Regions from separate parts of the Stenotrophomonas aracearum genome, predicted to be linked through region 2. Evidence: riboswitches for the same ligand, from Rfam matches in the RefSeq annotation. Region 2 holds a riboswitch; the other holds the start of a gene.
The links. Region 2 has a riboswitch for thiamine pyrophosphate ahead of thiC (phosphomethylpyrimidine synthase ThiC). Riboswitches for the same ligand answer to the same signal wherever they lie in the genome.
Positions count from the first base shown of each region.

Region 1 (7,281 bases), 1.2 Mb from region 2:
CTTCCTGGTCGCGCACATACACGCCGACCACTTCAATGCCCTGCTTCATGGAACCTCCGGTGTTGTGGGTGGTTCCTTTTTACGCCCCCCGCCGCCCGTCCGCTTCTCCGAAACTGAGGTATTGAGATCCGGCCGGCTGGCGGCGCGGGCAATGCACTCCGGCGCCTGCGCGGCCGTACCCGGCAGCAGGCCGGCGCGCAGCTCGCCGGGGCTCTGCCCAGTGATGTCGCGGAAGATCCGGCCGAAGGTGCCCAAGCTGCTCCAGCCGGTCTGCAGCGCGATCTCGGTGATCGGCAGGTCGGTGTCGCGGCACAGCGCCACCGCGCGTTCGATGCGCCGGGTGAGCAGGTAGCGGTGCGGCGGCAGCCCGAACGCCTGCCGGAACTGGCGCGCGAAGTATGCCTCCGACACCGCGCTGACCTGCGCCAGCCGCGCCACCGGCCACGCCTCGTGCGGGGCGCGGTCCATGTGGTCCTTGGCCCGGAGCAGCCGGCGCAGCAGTTCGGGGGTCGGGTTCATGCCGCCAAGGCTAGCGCGGTTTGAGCTCGGCCCCTTCATGGCTGGCCGCGGTCCACGCGCGCAGGCCCATCACGGCCAGGCCGATGAACACCAGGTACAGCCCGGCGGTGACGTCCAGCGACTTGTACAGGTACATGGCCACGTACACCACATCCACCACGATCCACAGCCACCAGGTGGCCACGTGCCGGCGTGCCTGCCACCACTGCGCCACCAGGCTCAGCGCGGCCAGCATGGCGTCCAGCCACGGCAGCGCGGCGTCGGTCCAGCTGTGCATGGCAAAGCCCATCGCGATGCCGAACACCACGCCCACGCCCAGGTCACGCAGCAGCTGCTGGCGTGGCAGCGGAACGATCACGATCGCGCCGTCCTGTTCGGCATGCCGGTGCCAGCTCAGCCAGCCGTACAGCAGGAAGCCACCGAAGGCGACCTGCAGCAGGCTGTCCGAATACAGGCGCGCTTCGATGAACACCGTGGCGTACAGGCCCACCGCGACCAGCCCCATCGGCCAGGCCAGCATGCGGCGGCCGGCCATCAGCCAGACGCCGAGCAGGCTGGCCACTACCGCCGACCATTCGAGCACGGCCGCGCTCATAGCCCGAACGTGACCGACAGGCGCGCCTGGCGCGGTGCACCCGGGAACAGGTAGTAGTCACCGGCGGTGCTGCCGGTGTCGCGCCAGTAGAAGCGATCGAACAGGTTGTCCACCGACAGGCTCCAGGTCACCGGGTGCTCGCGCAGCTGATGCTGGAAGCGTACGCCGGCGTCGAATACGGAATACGAAGGCGCCTTCACGCTGCCGTCCACCGTGGCGGCATTGGAGGAGGCGTAACGCCAGCCGCCGCTGACCGCCAACCCTTCAACGAAGGGCAGGGCGTAGTCCACGTGCACGGCGGTACGCACCTTGGGAACGTTCACCAGCTGCTGGCCGTCGTAGTACGCGGTGCCGGCATCGCGTGCCCGCGCCTGCAGCAGGCTGGCGCTGGCATTCACGGTAAGCCGTTCGGTGACCTGGCCGTTGGCGGTGAGCTCCAGGCCCGTATGCGCTTGGGTGCCTTCCTGCACAAAGGTGAAGCCCGCATCGCTGTCGTCCGGCTTGGCGTACTGGAACGGCTGGCTGATGCGGAACACCGCCGCGCCCAGCATCAGGCCATCGGCCGCGGCGTACTTGATGCCCACCTCGCGCTGGCGCGACTGCATGGCCGGTAGGAAGGTGCTGCCGTTGCTGGTCCAGAACGGCGCTTCCTGGCCCAGGGAAAGGCCTTCCACATAGCTCGCATACACGTTGACGCGCTCACTGGCCTGCCAGATCAGCGCGGTCTGCGGCAGGAACTGCGACATGCGGCTGTGCCGCTCCGGCGTGCCGCGCTTGTCATAGGCGCGCTCGTCCAGGCGCACGTAGCGGCCGCCGGCCAGCCACTGCCAGTTGTCGCCGAAGTGCATGCGGTCCAGCGCGAACACCGCGCGCTGCCGGCTGTCCAGGCGCCGCGCGGACGGGCCCGGCTGCAGCGGTGAAGGATCGAACACCGGCACCTGCGCGTCGGCGATGTTGGCGGTGCCCACGTATTCGTTGACGTTCTGGCGCTTGTCCACGGTGCGGTGGAACGCGCTCAGCCCGAACGAGAGTTCATGCCGCACCGAGCCGGTGGCGAAGCGGCCGCGCAGTTCGCCGCGCGCTTCGTCGTTGACGCGGGTGTCGTCGGGGCTGCGGTAGTCGTAGATGTCGTAATCGCCATTGGGGGCGAAGTAGTTGCCCGGCACGCTGCCGTCGGCACACCCGGCGGCGTAGTAACAGCCGTAGGCGAAGGCGACGTTGTCATCGATCACCGAGCGGCTGTGGCCGACGGCCACGCGCGACTGCCAGTCCGGGGTGAAGTCGAAGGTGTGCAACGCGGTGATGTTGGTGCTGTCGATGCCCACCGGCTGCTGCCAGGGCTGGTGGCCGAGCATGCGGCTGCGGTCCACCCCGCGCGGCAGCACGCTGCCGCCGAGCAGCTGGTAGCCGCTGGCCGAACGCTGCGCGCTGGTCTGGTAGTTGGCGTCCAGTTCCAGCTTGCCGCGCTCGCCGATCAGCCAGTCGGCCGCCACCGAGTAGAAGTTGCGGCGACCGTCGGCGTGGTCGATGTAGGACGCGGTGTCGTCCCAGGCGGCATTGACGCGCACGCCGAAGCGCGGCGTGATCCAGGTGCCGACGTCGGCGGCGACATAGCGCGAGCCTTCCTGGTCGGTGGCGAGGGTGACGTTGCGCACTTCGGCCGGGCGCTTGCCCACGTAGTTGATGATGCCGCCCGGCGCCATCACGCCGGCGGCCAGGCCGGCCTCGCCCTTGAGGATTTCCACCTGCTGCACGTTCTCCAGCGCCAGGCGCTGTTCGCCGGCGATGGAGAGCCCGTTGAAGCGGTAACCCGTGGCGGGGTCCAGTGTGAAGCCGCGGATGGCGATGTTCTGGTAGTAGCCCACCGGTGCGTAGCTGTCGCCCAGCGAGGCATCGTGCCGCGCCACCTCGGACAGCGTGCGCACCTGCAGCTGGTCGAGCAACGCACGGTCCAGCACGTTGACCGAGGCCGGGGTGTTCTTCCAGTCGGCGTTGCCGAAGCTGCTGCTCGGCGCGGGGGGCGCGGCCGGTTTGTTGGCCTGTACGCGCACGCCGGCCAGGTCGGTGGGCGACCGTTCGGCGGCGTGCAGGGGCAGGGCGGCGCAGAGGGCGGCGGTCAGCAGCGTGAGGCGGTAGCAGCGGTTCATTCGATTCGTCATCAGCCAAAGGAGACGAAGCGAAGGCACGCGCGCACACCGGCCCGGAACGGGGGTGCGCCTGCTGCTCAAAGCTCCCTACGCCGGTGCAAACCGGATCAGGTTCCAAGGGACTCTCTCAGCCTGGCAGATCCAGGCACCCCCGCTTCAGTGGTCATTTTCACACCAATCGGCCGCCGTGGCGAGCCCACCGGCTCAGGCGGCGGCGTGCAGGGTGTCCAGCAGGGCCCAGCCGGCGTCGCTGGAGAACCAGTCGGCATGGCCGAGCAGGAAGGTGTGGTAGGCCACGTCGGCATTCGCCGGGGAGCCGGTAATTCCTTGGAAATACTCGACTTCCGACAGGGCGAAGTCGAAATGCACCAGCGGCAGCAGGTCGGCCAGCAGGTGCACCTGGGCGGCGGACAGCGGCCGTACCTGACGGTAGCCGGCCAGCAGGGCCAGGGCGATGTCCGCGTGGGCGACCGGGCCGCCACCAGCGTCGTCCAGCCACGCCACGGCGTTGCGCTCGATCGCGGTGGCCAGGTCGAACAGCGCACTGGCCGGGGAGGCCAGCCCGAAGTCGAACACGGTGGCCACCGTCGCGTCCGGACCGTGGCCGTGCCAGAGCAGGTTGGAGACATGCCAGTCGTTGTGGCCCCACAGCACCGGCTCGTCCTGCAGGTGCTCGCCGAGCGCTGCATGCCATGGCAGCACGGCGCGCTGCAGGTCGTGTTCCCACGGCTGCCGCGACAGGTAATCGGCCAGCGCCGGCCGGGTCGGCAGTTCACTGCGCAGCAGTGCCAGCGGATCGCACGCGCGGATCAGGTCGTCGCGTGCCACCAGCAGGTGGGTGCTGCGCTGGGGCGCGTGGTAGTCGCTGGCGGCCAGGTGCAGGCGCGCGAGCATGACGCCGGCCGCGTGTGCATGTGCGGGGTCGTGTGGCGGTGTCCAAGAGGGCGTGTCGCGATACAGGTCGTGGCCGTCGCCCTGCGCATGCAGTTCGTAGGTCCAGTTGTCGCGTTCGAGCGCACTGGCGCCGTCATGCGTGTGCAATACCTGCACCACCGGCAGCCCGGCAGCCGCCAGGTGCGCGATGAAGCGATGTTCTTCACCCAGCAATGCAGCGGTGCGCACGCTGGCGTGGTGGCGCTTGAGGAAGAAACGCTGCGCGCCACACTCCACCAGCGCCGCAGCGGAAAACGGCCGCGGGCTGTGCCAGAGCACCTCGCACGCGCCTTCCAGCGCAGGGTAGTGCCCGCGAAGCCACGCCAGTTCGGCGTCGCTGATCGCAGGCCAATCGGCGGCCACCTGGTCGTTGTCCAGGCCCTGTACGTGGTGGTGGTCGTGCATCACGCGCTGGAAAAAACCTTAGAGCTTGTTGTCGCGCATGAAGTCGAACAGTTCCGCGTCGCTTCGCAGGCCGAGCTTGAGCATGGCATCGCCTTTCTGGCGGCTGATGGTGCTCATGCTCTTGTGCAGCTTCTCGGCGATCTTCTTGACGGTCATGCCACTGCTGAGCAGGCGCAGCACTTCCACCTCGCGCGGCGACAGCACGCGCGTGCGGTCGTCGCCGATGGACTGGGTGCCGACCCGGTCGATGATTTCGCGGAGCTTGCGGCTGACATACGGTTGGCCACGCGACACGGCCTGGATCGCCAACGGCAGTTCTTCCACCAGCGAGCCCTTGTCGAACAGACCGAGCACGCCGTTGTTGACCACCATGCGCAGGATCGCGATGTTCTGTGTGACGCTCATGAGCAGCACGCGCAGGTCCGGATAGTTGCGCCGGATTTTCTGGATCATGTCGATTCCGTCAACCCGTTTGCTCTGTGGCATCGAGTAGTCGGTGATGAGCAGATCGCACTCGTGCTGCTCCAGCGCAGCGAACAACTCGTCTGCGTTGCTGGCTTCAGCCACCAGTACGCCCACCCCACTGGCTTCGATGGCCGCTCTGGCGCCGACCCGGACCACCTGGTGGTCGTCAGCGATGATTATGCGCAAGGTCATGGACTAGTATTGCCTTGAAGGCAGCGGCCCCAACGGGGCACGTCGCGTGGGCGGATCACTCCTGGGAGAACAGACAGCATGCGTACCTCGCTTGTTCGCTGGCTGGTCGTGCTGTGGCTGGGTTGGGCGCTGGGCGGTGCAGTTGCCGTGGCGGCGCCTGCCCCTGCCCCTTCGCTCTCACCGCGCCAGGCCGACTGGATCGAACGGAACCCTACCATCCTTTTGGGCATGTACAACAGCGGATGGCCACCATTCGAAATGATGCAGAACGGCCGACCCGACGGGCTTGGCCATGACTACCTGATGCTGTTGACCCGGCAGCTGGGTGTGCAGGTGAAGGTGCGGGTATACCGTGATTGGGCCGCCGTGCTGGATGCGGCATGCCGGGGGAGGTCGACGTGGTGATGAACATCACCCTGACCCCCGACCGGACCCGCTGCATGGTTTACACGGGATCCTATGCCGACGCCCCGCTGGCGCTGGTCGGCCGGGTCGGCGACACCCGCACCTCGACCGACCCCGACCTGGCCGGGCTGCGGGTGGTGACCGAGCAGGAATTCCTGACCAGTGGCCAGGTCCGGGCCCGTTTCCCGGCCGCCCGCCAGGTGACGGCGGCTAATACCCGCGCGGCCCTTTCGATGGTCGCCAAGGGCGATGCCGACGTGTACATCGGCAACGCGCACGTGGCCAGCACCCTGATCCGGCAGGACGGGCTCGACGGAATTGCCCTGCTGCGACCCAGCGACCTGCCGCCCGAGCGGCTGCACTTCGGGGTGCCCAATGCGCGCCAGCCGCTGGCCGAAGCGCTGGACAGCGCGCTTTCCACGGTCACCCAGGCGCAGCGCGAGGCCCTGTACAAGCGCTGGCTGCCGCCGCTGCAGTGGTCGTCGCAGTCGCGCCTGATCCTCGGCGAGGCCGAGCGCCGGGTCCTGGCCACGCCGCTGCGCATGGGCTATGCGCCCACCGGTGCGCCGTTGTCGTTCATCGACGCGGCCGGCGAGCCCAGCGGGGTGGCGGGCGACTACCTGCGCCAGCTGCGCATGGTCGGCGCGCAGTTGAACCGGGTACCGGCGCACGACTGGTTCGAGGTGCGCGAACAGATGCGCCGGGGCGACGTGGACGTGGTGATGGGCATGCCCAACGACGCGCACTATCTGGGCGACGACTGGGTGTTCAGCCAGCCCTTCATCAGCGTGCCCAACGTGATCGTCACCCCCAACAACAGCCGCTCGGTGCTGGGCCTGGGCGACCTGGACGGGCGCAGCATCCTGCTTTCGGATCCCGAGCGCCTGCGCGGTTACATCCTGCAGTACGCGCCCAAGGCACGGATCGTGCCGGCGCGCAGCGTGGACCAGGCATTGTCGCGATTGGCCAATGGGGATGCCGACGCCTACGTCGGCAACCTGGCCATGGTCGACCGGGTGGTGCGCGAGGTGTACCCGGCCAAACTGCACGTGGCGGCCCCGGCCGGTTTCAGCGACCAGCTCTCGCTGGCAGTGAAGCGCCAGTACGCGCCGCTGGCCACCACCTTCGATCGCGTGCTGGCCAACATCACCCCGCGCGAACAGGCGGCGATCCGCGGCGACTGGCTGCTGGCCGAATACCGCACCGGGCTGGACTGGCGTTCGGTGGCGCGCTGGGCCGTACCGCTGTCGCTGGTGCTGCTCACCGGCATCGTCGTGCACGGCTGGGGCTACTGGCGCCTGCGCCGCGAAGTGAGCATGCGGCGCAAGCTGGAACAGCGGCTGGTGGAAGTGACCGACAACCTGCCGGCGATCGTCTACCAGGCGCGCCGCGACAGCGATGGCCGGGTCACCTTCCCGTACATCACCGGCGACCTGCAATCGATGTTCGGGGTGAGTACGCAGGAGGTGATTGCCGATGAAACCCGCCTGGCCGACAAGATCGACCCACGCGACCGCGAGGCGGTGCACGCCGCGCTGATTGAAGCCGCGCGCGACTTTTCCGCGTTGGACCTGGAATTCCGCACCAGTCCGCACGGGGTGGTGCGCTGGGTGCGCACGC
Region 1 is NZ_CP115543.1:272,002-279,282, forward strand. Features, by position in the region: gene PDM28_RS01140 (VOC family protein) at 1-49, opposite strand, end outside; gene PDM28_RS01145 (helix-turn-helix transcriptional regulator) at 46-519, opposite strand; gene pnuC (nicotinamide riboside transporter PnuC) at 530-1,114, opposite strand; gene PDM28_RS01155 (TonB-dependent receptor) at 1,111-3,261, opposite strand; TPP riboswitch at 3,329-3,424, opposite strand; gene PDM28_RS01160 (phosphotransferase enzyme family protein) at 3,466-4,602, opposite strand; gene PDM28_RS01165 (response regulator) at 4,618-5,256, opposite strand; gene PDM28_RS01170 (type 2 periplasmic-binding domain-containing protein) at 5,335-5,661, shown strand; gene PDM28_RS01175 (transporter substrate-binding domain-containing protein) at 5,637-7,281, shown strand, end outside.
Region 1: it holds a riboswitch for thiamine pyrophosphate, as region 2 does, so the genes downstream of both, PDM28_RS01155 (TonB-dependent receptor) here and thiC (phosphomethylpyrimidine synthase ThiC) in region 2, are expected to answer to the same signal.

Region 2 (7,281 bases):
TCCCCAGTGTGGTGCCCGGAGCTTAGCTCACTCCTGCCGATAGACCTGTGCACCCTGTGCACGGAACTGGCTGGACTTCTCGGCCATGCCTGCAGCCAGCGCGTCCTGCTCGTCCAGGCCCTGCCCGGCCGCATAGTCGCGCACGTCCTGGGTGATCTTCATCGAACAGAAGTGCGGCCCGCACATCGAACAGAAATGAGCCAGCTTGTGCGCGTCCTTGGGCAGGGTCTCGTCGTGGAATTCACGCGCCTTCTCCGGGTCCAGGCCGAGGTGGAACTGGTCTTCCCAGCGGAACTCGAAGCGCGCCTTGCTCAGCGCGTTGTCGCGCACCTGCGCACCGGGATGGCCCTTGGCGAGGTCGGCGGCATGCGCGGCGATGCGGTAGGCCATGATGCCGTCGCGTACGTCCTGGCGGTTGGGCAGCCCGAGGTGCTCCTTGGGGGTGACGTAGCAGAGCATCGCGGTGCCATACCAGCCGATCATCGCCGCACCGATCGCGCTGGTGATGTGGTCATAACCCGGCGCGATGTCGGTGGTGAGTGGCCCCAGTGTGTAGAACGGTGCCTCCCCACACTCGTGGAGCTGCTTGTCCATGTTCTCCTTGATGAGCTGCATGGGCACGTGGCCGGGCCCTTCGATCATGGTCTGCACGTCGTGCTTCCAGGCGATCTTCGTGAGTTCGCCCAGCGCTTCGAGTTCACCGAACTGCGCCGCGTCGTTGGCGTCGGCAATGCAGCCCGGGCGCAGGCCATCGCCAAGCGAGAAGGTCACGTCGTAGGCCTTCATGATTTCGCAGATCTCTTCGAAATGTGTGTACAGGAAGTTCTCGCGGTGATGCGCCAGGCACCACTTGGCCATGATCGACCCACCGCGCGAGACGATGCCGGTGACCCGCTTCGCGGTGAGCGGCACATGGCGCAGCAGCACGCCGGCGTGGACGGTGAAGTAATCCACCCCCTGTTCGGCCTGTTCGACCAGGGTGTCGCGGAAGATCTCCCAGGTCAGTTCCTCGGCACGGCCGTCGACCTTCTCCAGCGCCTGGTAGATCGGCACGGTACCGATCGCCACCGGCGAGTTGCGCAGGATCCATTCGCGGGTTTCATGGATGTGCTTGCCGGTGGACAGGTCCATCACCGTGTCGCCGCCCCACCGGATCGCCCAGACCAGTTTTTCCACTTCCTCGGCGATGCCCGAGGACACGGCGCTGTTGCCGATGTTGGCGTTGATCTTGGTGAGGAAGTTGCGGCCGATGATCATCGGTTCGCTTTCGGGGTGGTTGATGTTGTTGGGCAGCACCGCACGCCCGCGCGCGATTTCCGAGCGGACGAATTCGGGCGTGATGACTGCGGGAATGGACGCGCCGAACGATTGTCCGGGGTGCTGCGCCAGCAGCGCCTTGTCGCGCACCTGCTCCAGCCGCTGGTTCTCGCGGATGGCGACGAACTCCATCTCCGGAGTGATGATGCCGCGCCGCGCGTAATGCATCTGGGTGACGTTGGCGCCGGCCAGCGCGCGGCGTGGCTGCAGGCGCGAGGGGAAGCGCACGGCGTCCAGGCGGGTGTCGGTTTCGCGTGAGCGTCCGAAGGCAGAGCTCAAGTGCGGTAGCAGTTCGGTGTCGCCGCGTTCGGCCACCCAGCCGGCACGCAGGGCCGGCAGGCCGGTGGAGAGATCAATGCGCGCCTCCGGGTCGGTGTACGGGCCGGAGGTGTCATAGACGGTCAGCGGGGCGTTTTCCTCGCCCCCGAACAGCGTGGGGGTACGGGTCAGCGCGATTTCGCGCATCGGCACCTGCAGGTCGCTGCGCGAGCCGGGTACGTGGATCTTGCGCGAGCCGGGGATCGGCCGGGTGACCGAGGCGGAGAGTTGCTGGGCCTGCTGCTGCAGGCTGGAAGTTTGTGCGTTCACGACATCGTCCTGGGTACTCGCCCGCACGGGGTGTGCGGAACGGGGACGAAGCGGCGGCGCACGGCAGTCGCAGGGCGCACGGGTCCCGCGCGGCATGCAGCTGCTGTAGCGAAGCTTCCCTACGCCGGTATCAACCGGATCAGGTTCGATGGGACTGTCTCAACCGTGGCCCCAGGGCCGCGGTACCCCCGCTTCGGGGCGGATTAGAGCACAGCCCGGCCCGAACGTGAACACGGGTGTCATCCGGGCTTGGCTAGACTGCCCGGCATGGTCTTCAGAATCTCCATCGCGCTGGTCCTGCTGCTGGTGCTGGCCGCCGGCATCGCCCCGGATGCCTTCAATGACATCGTCCGCGGCGGTCTGGTCCACATCGTCCGCGGCGCGGGGTGGCTGTACCTGTTGGTGGTGTTCATCACCCTCTCCTTCCTGCTCTACCTCGCCTTTGGCCGGCTGGGCAGCCTGCGCATCGGCGGCGAAGACGCCGAGCCGGAGTTCTCCAACGCCAGCTGGATGGCGATGCTGTTCGCGGCGGGCATGGGCATCGGCCTGGTGTTCTGGGGCGCGGCCGAGCCGGTCTCGCACTTCGTCACCCCGCCCGAGGGCCTGCCGCCGCAGAGCATGGAAGCGGCGCGCGCCGCGATGCGCTACGTGTTCTTCCACTGGGGCCTGCACCCGTGGGCGATCTACGCCCTGATCGGGTTGGCGATGGCGTGGTTCCAGTTCAACCGCAATGGTCGCGGCCAGATCAGCGATCTGCTGCAACCGCTGATCGGTGCACACCATCGCGGCTGGATGGGCACGGTGGTGGACGTGGCGGCGGTGGTGGCCACCGCGATCGGTGTCGCCACCACGCTGGGCTTCGGCACCATCCAGATCGCCGCCGGCCTGGAGCGGGTGTTCGGCATCCACTCCGACGTGCCCACGCAGTTGACCATCATCGCCGTCGCCTTCGTGTTGTACATGGCGTCCACCACCAGCGGCGTGCAGCGCGGCATCAAGTGGCTGTCCAACATCAACCTGGGACTGGCCGCACTGCTGCTGGCACTGGTGCTGGTGCTCGGGCCCACCGGTTTCATCTTCGACACCTTCACCACGACGCTGGGCGGTTACCTCAACCAGCTGGTCACGATGAGCCTGCGCATGTCGCCGTTCTCGGGCAGCACCTGGGTGGCGGACTGGACGATCTTCTACTGGGCGTGGTGGATCGCGTGGGCACCGTTCGTGGGCTCGTTCATTGCCCGTGTTTCTCGCGGCCGTACCATCCGCGAATTCGTGCTCGGCGTGGTGATCGCGCCCACCGTGCTCGGCTTCCTGTGGTTCTCGGTGTTTGGCGGCACCGCGTTGTGGTCGCAGATCTTTGGCCATGTCGACCTCGCCCAGGCGCTGGGCAACGGCTACGAGACCGTGCTGTTCACCATGTTCGACAGCCTGCCGATGCCGGGTGTGCTGTCGGTGATCGCGCTGTTGCTGCTGATGATCTTCTTCGTCACCTCGGCCGACTCGGCGGTGCTGGTGCTGGCGAGCATGTCCACCGACCAGGCCGGCGACCCGCCGCTGGCGCGGCGCATCACCTGGGGCGTGGCGATCGCGCTGATTGCCGCGGTACTGCTGCTGGCCGGCGGGCTGGATGCGTTGCAGGGCATGATCACCATTGCGGCCCTGCCCTTCGCGCTGTTGATGCTGGCGGTGATCGTATCGCTGTATCGCGTGCTGGATACCGAGCATCAGTTGCAACGCCGGCGCGCCCAGCGCGCGCGGCGCATGATGGATGCCTGGATAGAACGCGAAATTGCCGCGCAGGAAGAGACGCGCGATGAGGCGTCTCGCGCTGAGTCCTAGAAGCAGCGTTTCAATTCATACGTGCAGGGGCGGCCGCCGGGCAGCCCCGCTCCGGGACACGCCGTGAATACGTCCATGTAGGCTGCTAGAAAACATCCATGTTTTCTAGCGTCCCTCCGGGGGCTACCCGGCGGCCGCCCCCATACATGGTCGTGTGCGGTGAGAAAGAGCAGCCGGGCAAGGCCCGGCTCTACCGCTTTTCGGTGACTCACCTGCCAACTGTCGGAGGGTCGGCGGGGGTGGGTTTGAGGGGGCACGAGCCGCATGGATGCGGCGATGAGCTTACATGGACGTACTTGCAGCGTCCCCCACAAACCCGCACCCGACGGCCCTGACCAGGGAAACTGCGCAGAAGGCGGCTGCTCGCCTGAATCCAACAGCAGCCGGGCAGGGCCCGGCTCTACCGAATTCATGCAATCCCGGATTTGGCAGTTACCCACCGCAATCCGGGAATGCCAGCCGTCAGTACCCCGCCGCCTGCCCGTCCTTGCGGCTTTCCGAAGCGCCGTAGTACACGCCCGTTTCCGGGTCGCGCATGATCGCCTGGTAGCCGCCGTAGGGGCCGTCGGCGAAGGTAACGCGATGTCCCTTGCGCATCAGCGCGCGCACGGTTTCATACGGATAGCCCGTTTCCAGGTTGACTTCGCCACCATCGCTCATCGCCGTGGCCTGACCGGTCGGTTCGGTCGAGCCCTCATGCTGGATGCGTGGCGCATCGCCCGCCTCCTGCAGGTTCATCCCGAAGTCCACCATGTTCATCACGATCTGCGCATGGCCCTGCGGCTGCATCGCACCGCCCATCACCCCGAAGCTCATGTACGGCTTCCCGTCCTTGGTCACGAAGCCCGGAATGATGGTCTGGAACGGACGCTTGCCCGGCGCATAGCCGTTCGGATGGTCCTTGCGCAGCACGAACATCTCACCGCGATCCTGCAGGATGAAGCCCAGCCCCGGCGGCGCCATGCCGCTGCCCATGCCCCGGTAGTTCGACTGGATCAACGACACCATCATCCCGTCCGCGTCCGCCACCGTCATGTAGATCGTGTCGCCCTCCTCCAGCTGCTTCGGCGTGCCCGGCTGCACCTCGCGCAGCGCCTTGTCCATCGAGATCAGCTTGCGACGCTCCGCCGCATACTCCTTCGACACCAGCTTCTGCACCGGCGCCGGCTGGAACGCCGGGTCCGTGTAGAACCGCGCCCGGTCCGCGAACGCCAGCTTCTTCGCCTCCACGAACAGGTGCACATGCTCCGGCGACCCGAACGGAATCTTCGAGAAATCGTAGCCTTCCAGCACGTTCAGGATCTGCAGCGCCGCGATGCCCTGGCTGTTCGGCGGCAGCTCCCACACGTCATAGCCGCGATAGTTGCTGCTCACCGGCTCCACCCATTCCCCGTGGTGGCTCGCCATGTCCTCATAGCTCAGGTAGCCACCGTTCGCCTTGAAGTACGTACCGATCGTGCGCGCGATGTCGCCCTTGTAGAACGCATCGCGCCCGCCCGTTGCAATCTGCTCCAGCGTGTTCGCCAGGTTCGGGTTCTTCCACAGCTCGCCCTTGCGCGGCGCATGCCCGTTGATCGTGAACTGCTCCTTGAAGCCAGGGTACTGCGACAGCTTCGGCACCGAACGGTCCCAGTAGTACGCGATCACCTCCGCCACCGGATGTCCCTCGCGCGCATAGCGGATCGCCGGCGCCAGGTTGTCCGCCATCGGCTTGCGGCCGAACTTGTCATGCAGCGCGAACCAGCCATCCACCGCGCCGGGCACCGATACCGGCAGCGGCCCCGTCGCCGGAATGTCCTTCAACCCACGCCGCTGGAACTCCGCCAGCGTCAGCGACTTCGGCGACCGGCCCGAGCCGTTGTAGCCGTACAGCTTCTGCGTCTTCGGGTCCCACACGATCGCGAACAGGTCCCCGCCCACCCCATTGCCGGTCGGCTCCATCAACCCCAGCGCCGCATTCGCGGCAATGGCCGCATCCACCGCCGAGCCGCCGCCCTTCATCACGTCCAGCGCGATCTGCGTGGCCAGCGGCTGCGACGTCGCCGCCATCGCATGCGGCGCGATCACCTCCGAACGGGTCGCGAAGTCCCGCCCGGTCACCCGGTCGGCAGCGGAAGAGAACAGCGGCAGCGCGCACAGCAGCGCAGTGGCCAGTACGGCACGGGCAAGGGGTCGGGACACGGTTCCGGATTCCAGGTAGAGAGATAACCCGCCGATGGTCGCCGCAGCGGCCGCGTTCGCACATCCGACAATGGTCATGCACGACACACGCTCAAGCCGATATTCCGCGCGGAAACCCCGCTTCAATACTTGAACCCGGGTTCACCGGAACGATTTCACCCGCAACCATCCTTATGCGACAAGGCGTTGCGCTGGATACAGGCGAAACTGTTGGAAATCGGCTTTCCACGGTTGACAGCGGCAAAACCGCTGTGGTTTTCTCGATCACATGTTGCAGCGCCACACGCCCATTTGCGAATCCATTGAGCACGCCGGACCCGGCGCGGCCTCGATCCGTTCGCTTCTTGTCCTCGTACTTATTACCCAACCAACAGGTGCGGGACGGACCGGCGTGTAAGCAGAACTGCCAGGTATCCATCGAAACCCGCACCCACCCAGGTGCGGGTTTTTTCGTTTCAGAACCCTTCGATTCTTCTTCCTTCCGCTACATCTTCCAGAGGACCTCCCCCATGAGCACCAACGACCTGCCCCAGATCAAGATCGCTGTTGTCGGCTATGGCAGCCAGGGCCGCGCCCACGCCCTCAACCTGCGTGAGTCCGGCTTCGATGTGGTCATCGGCCTGCGTCCCGGCGGCCCGACCGAAGTCAAGGCGCAGGCGGACGGCTTCACCGTGAAGGCCCCGGCCGAGGCCGTCAAGGACGCCGACCTGGTCGCCGTACTGACCCCGGACATGGTGCAGAAGAAGCTCTACGAAGACGTGCTGGCACCGAACATGAAACAGGGTGCGGTACTGCTGTTCGCGCACGGCCTGAACGTGCACTTCAACATGATCGCCCCGCGCGAGGACCTGGACGTGGTGCTGGTCGCGCCCAAGGGCCCGGGCGCGCTGGTCCGCCGCGAATACGAAATCGGCCGTGGCGTGCCGTGCATCTGGGCGGTCTACCAGGACCGCAGCGGCAAGGCCGCCGAGTACGCGCTGGCCTATGCCGCTGGCCTGGGCGGCGCGCGCGCCAACCTGATCCAGACCACCTTCAAGGAAGAAACCGAAACCGACCTGTTCGGTGAGCAGGCGGTGCTGTGCGGCGGCGCCTCGGCGCTGGTCCAGGCCGGTTTCGAAACGCTTGTGGAAGCCGGTTACCAGCCGGAAATCGCCTACTACGAAGTGCTGCACGAACTGAAGCTGATCGTGGACCTGTTCTACGAAGGCGGCATCACCCGCATGCTCGAGTTCATCTCGGAAACCGCGCAGTACGGCGACTACGTGAGCGGCCCGCGGGTGATCGACGCCGGCACCAAGGAGCGCATGAAGGCGGTGCTGACCGACATCCAGGACGGCACCTTCACCAAGAACTGGG
Region 2 is NZ_CP115543.1:3,435,174-3,442,454, forward strand. Features, by position in the region: gene thiC (phosphomethylpyrimidine synthase ThiC) at 28-1,905, opposite strand; TPP riboswitch at 2,004-2,105, opposite strand; gene PDM28_RS15550 (BCCT family transporter) at 2,173-3,744, shown strand; gene ggt (gamma-glutamyltransferase) at 4,207-5,925, opposite strand; gene ilvC (ketol-acid reductoisomerase) at 6,435-7,281, shown strand, end outside.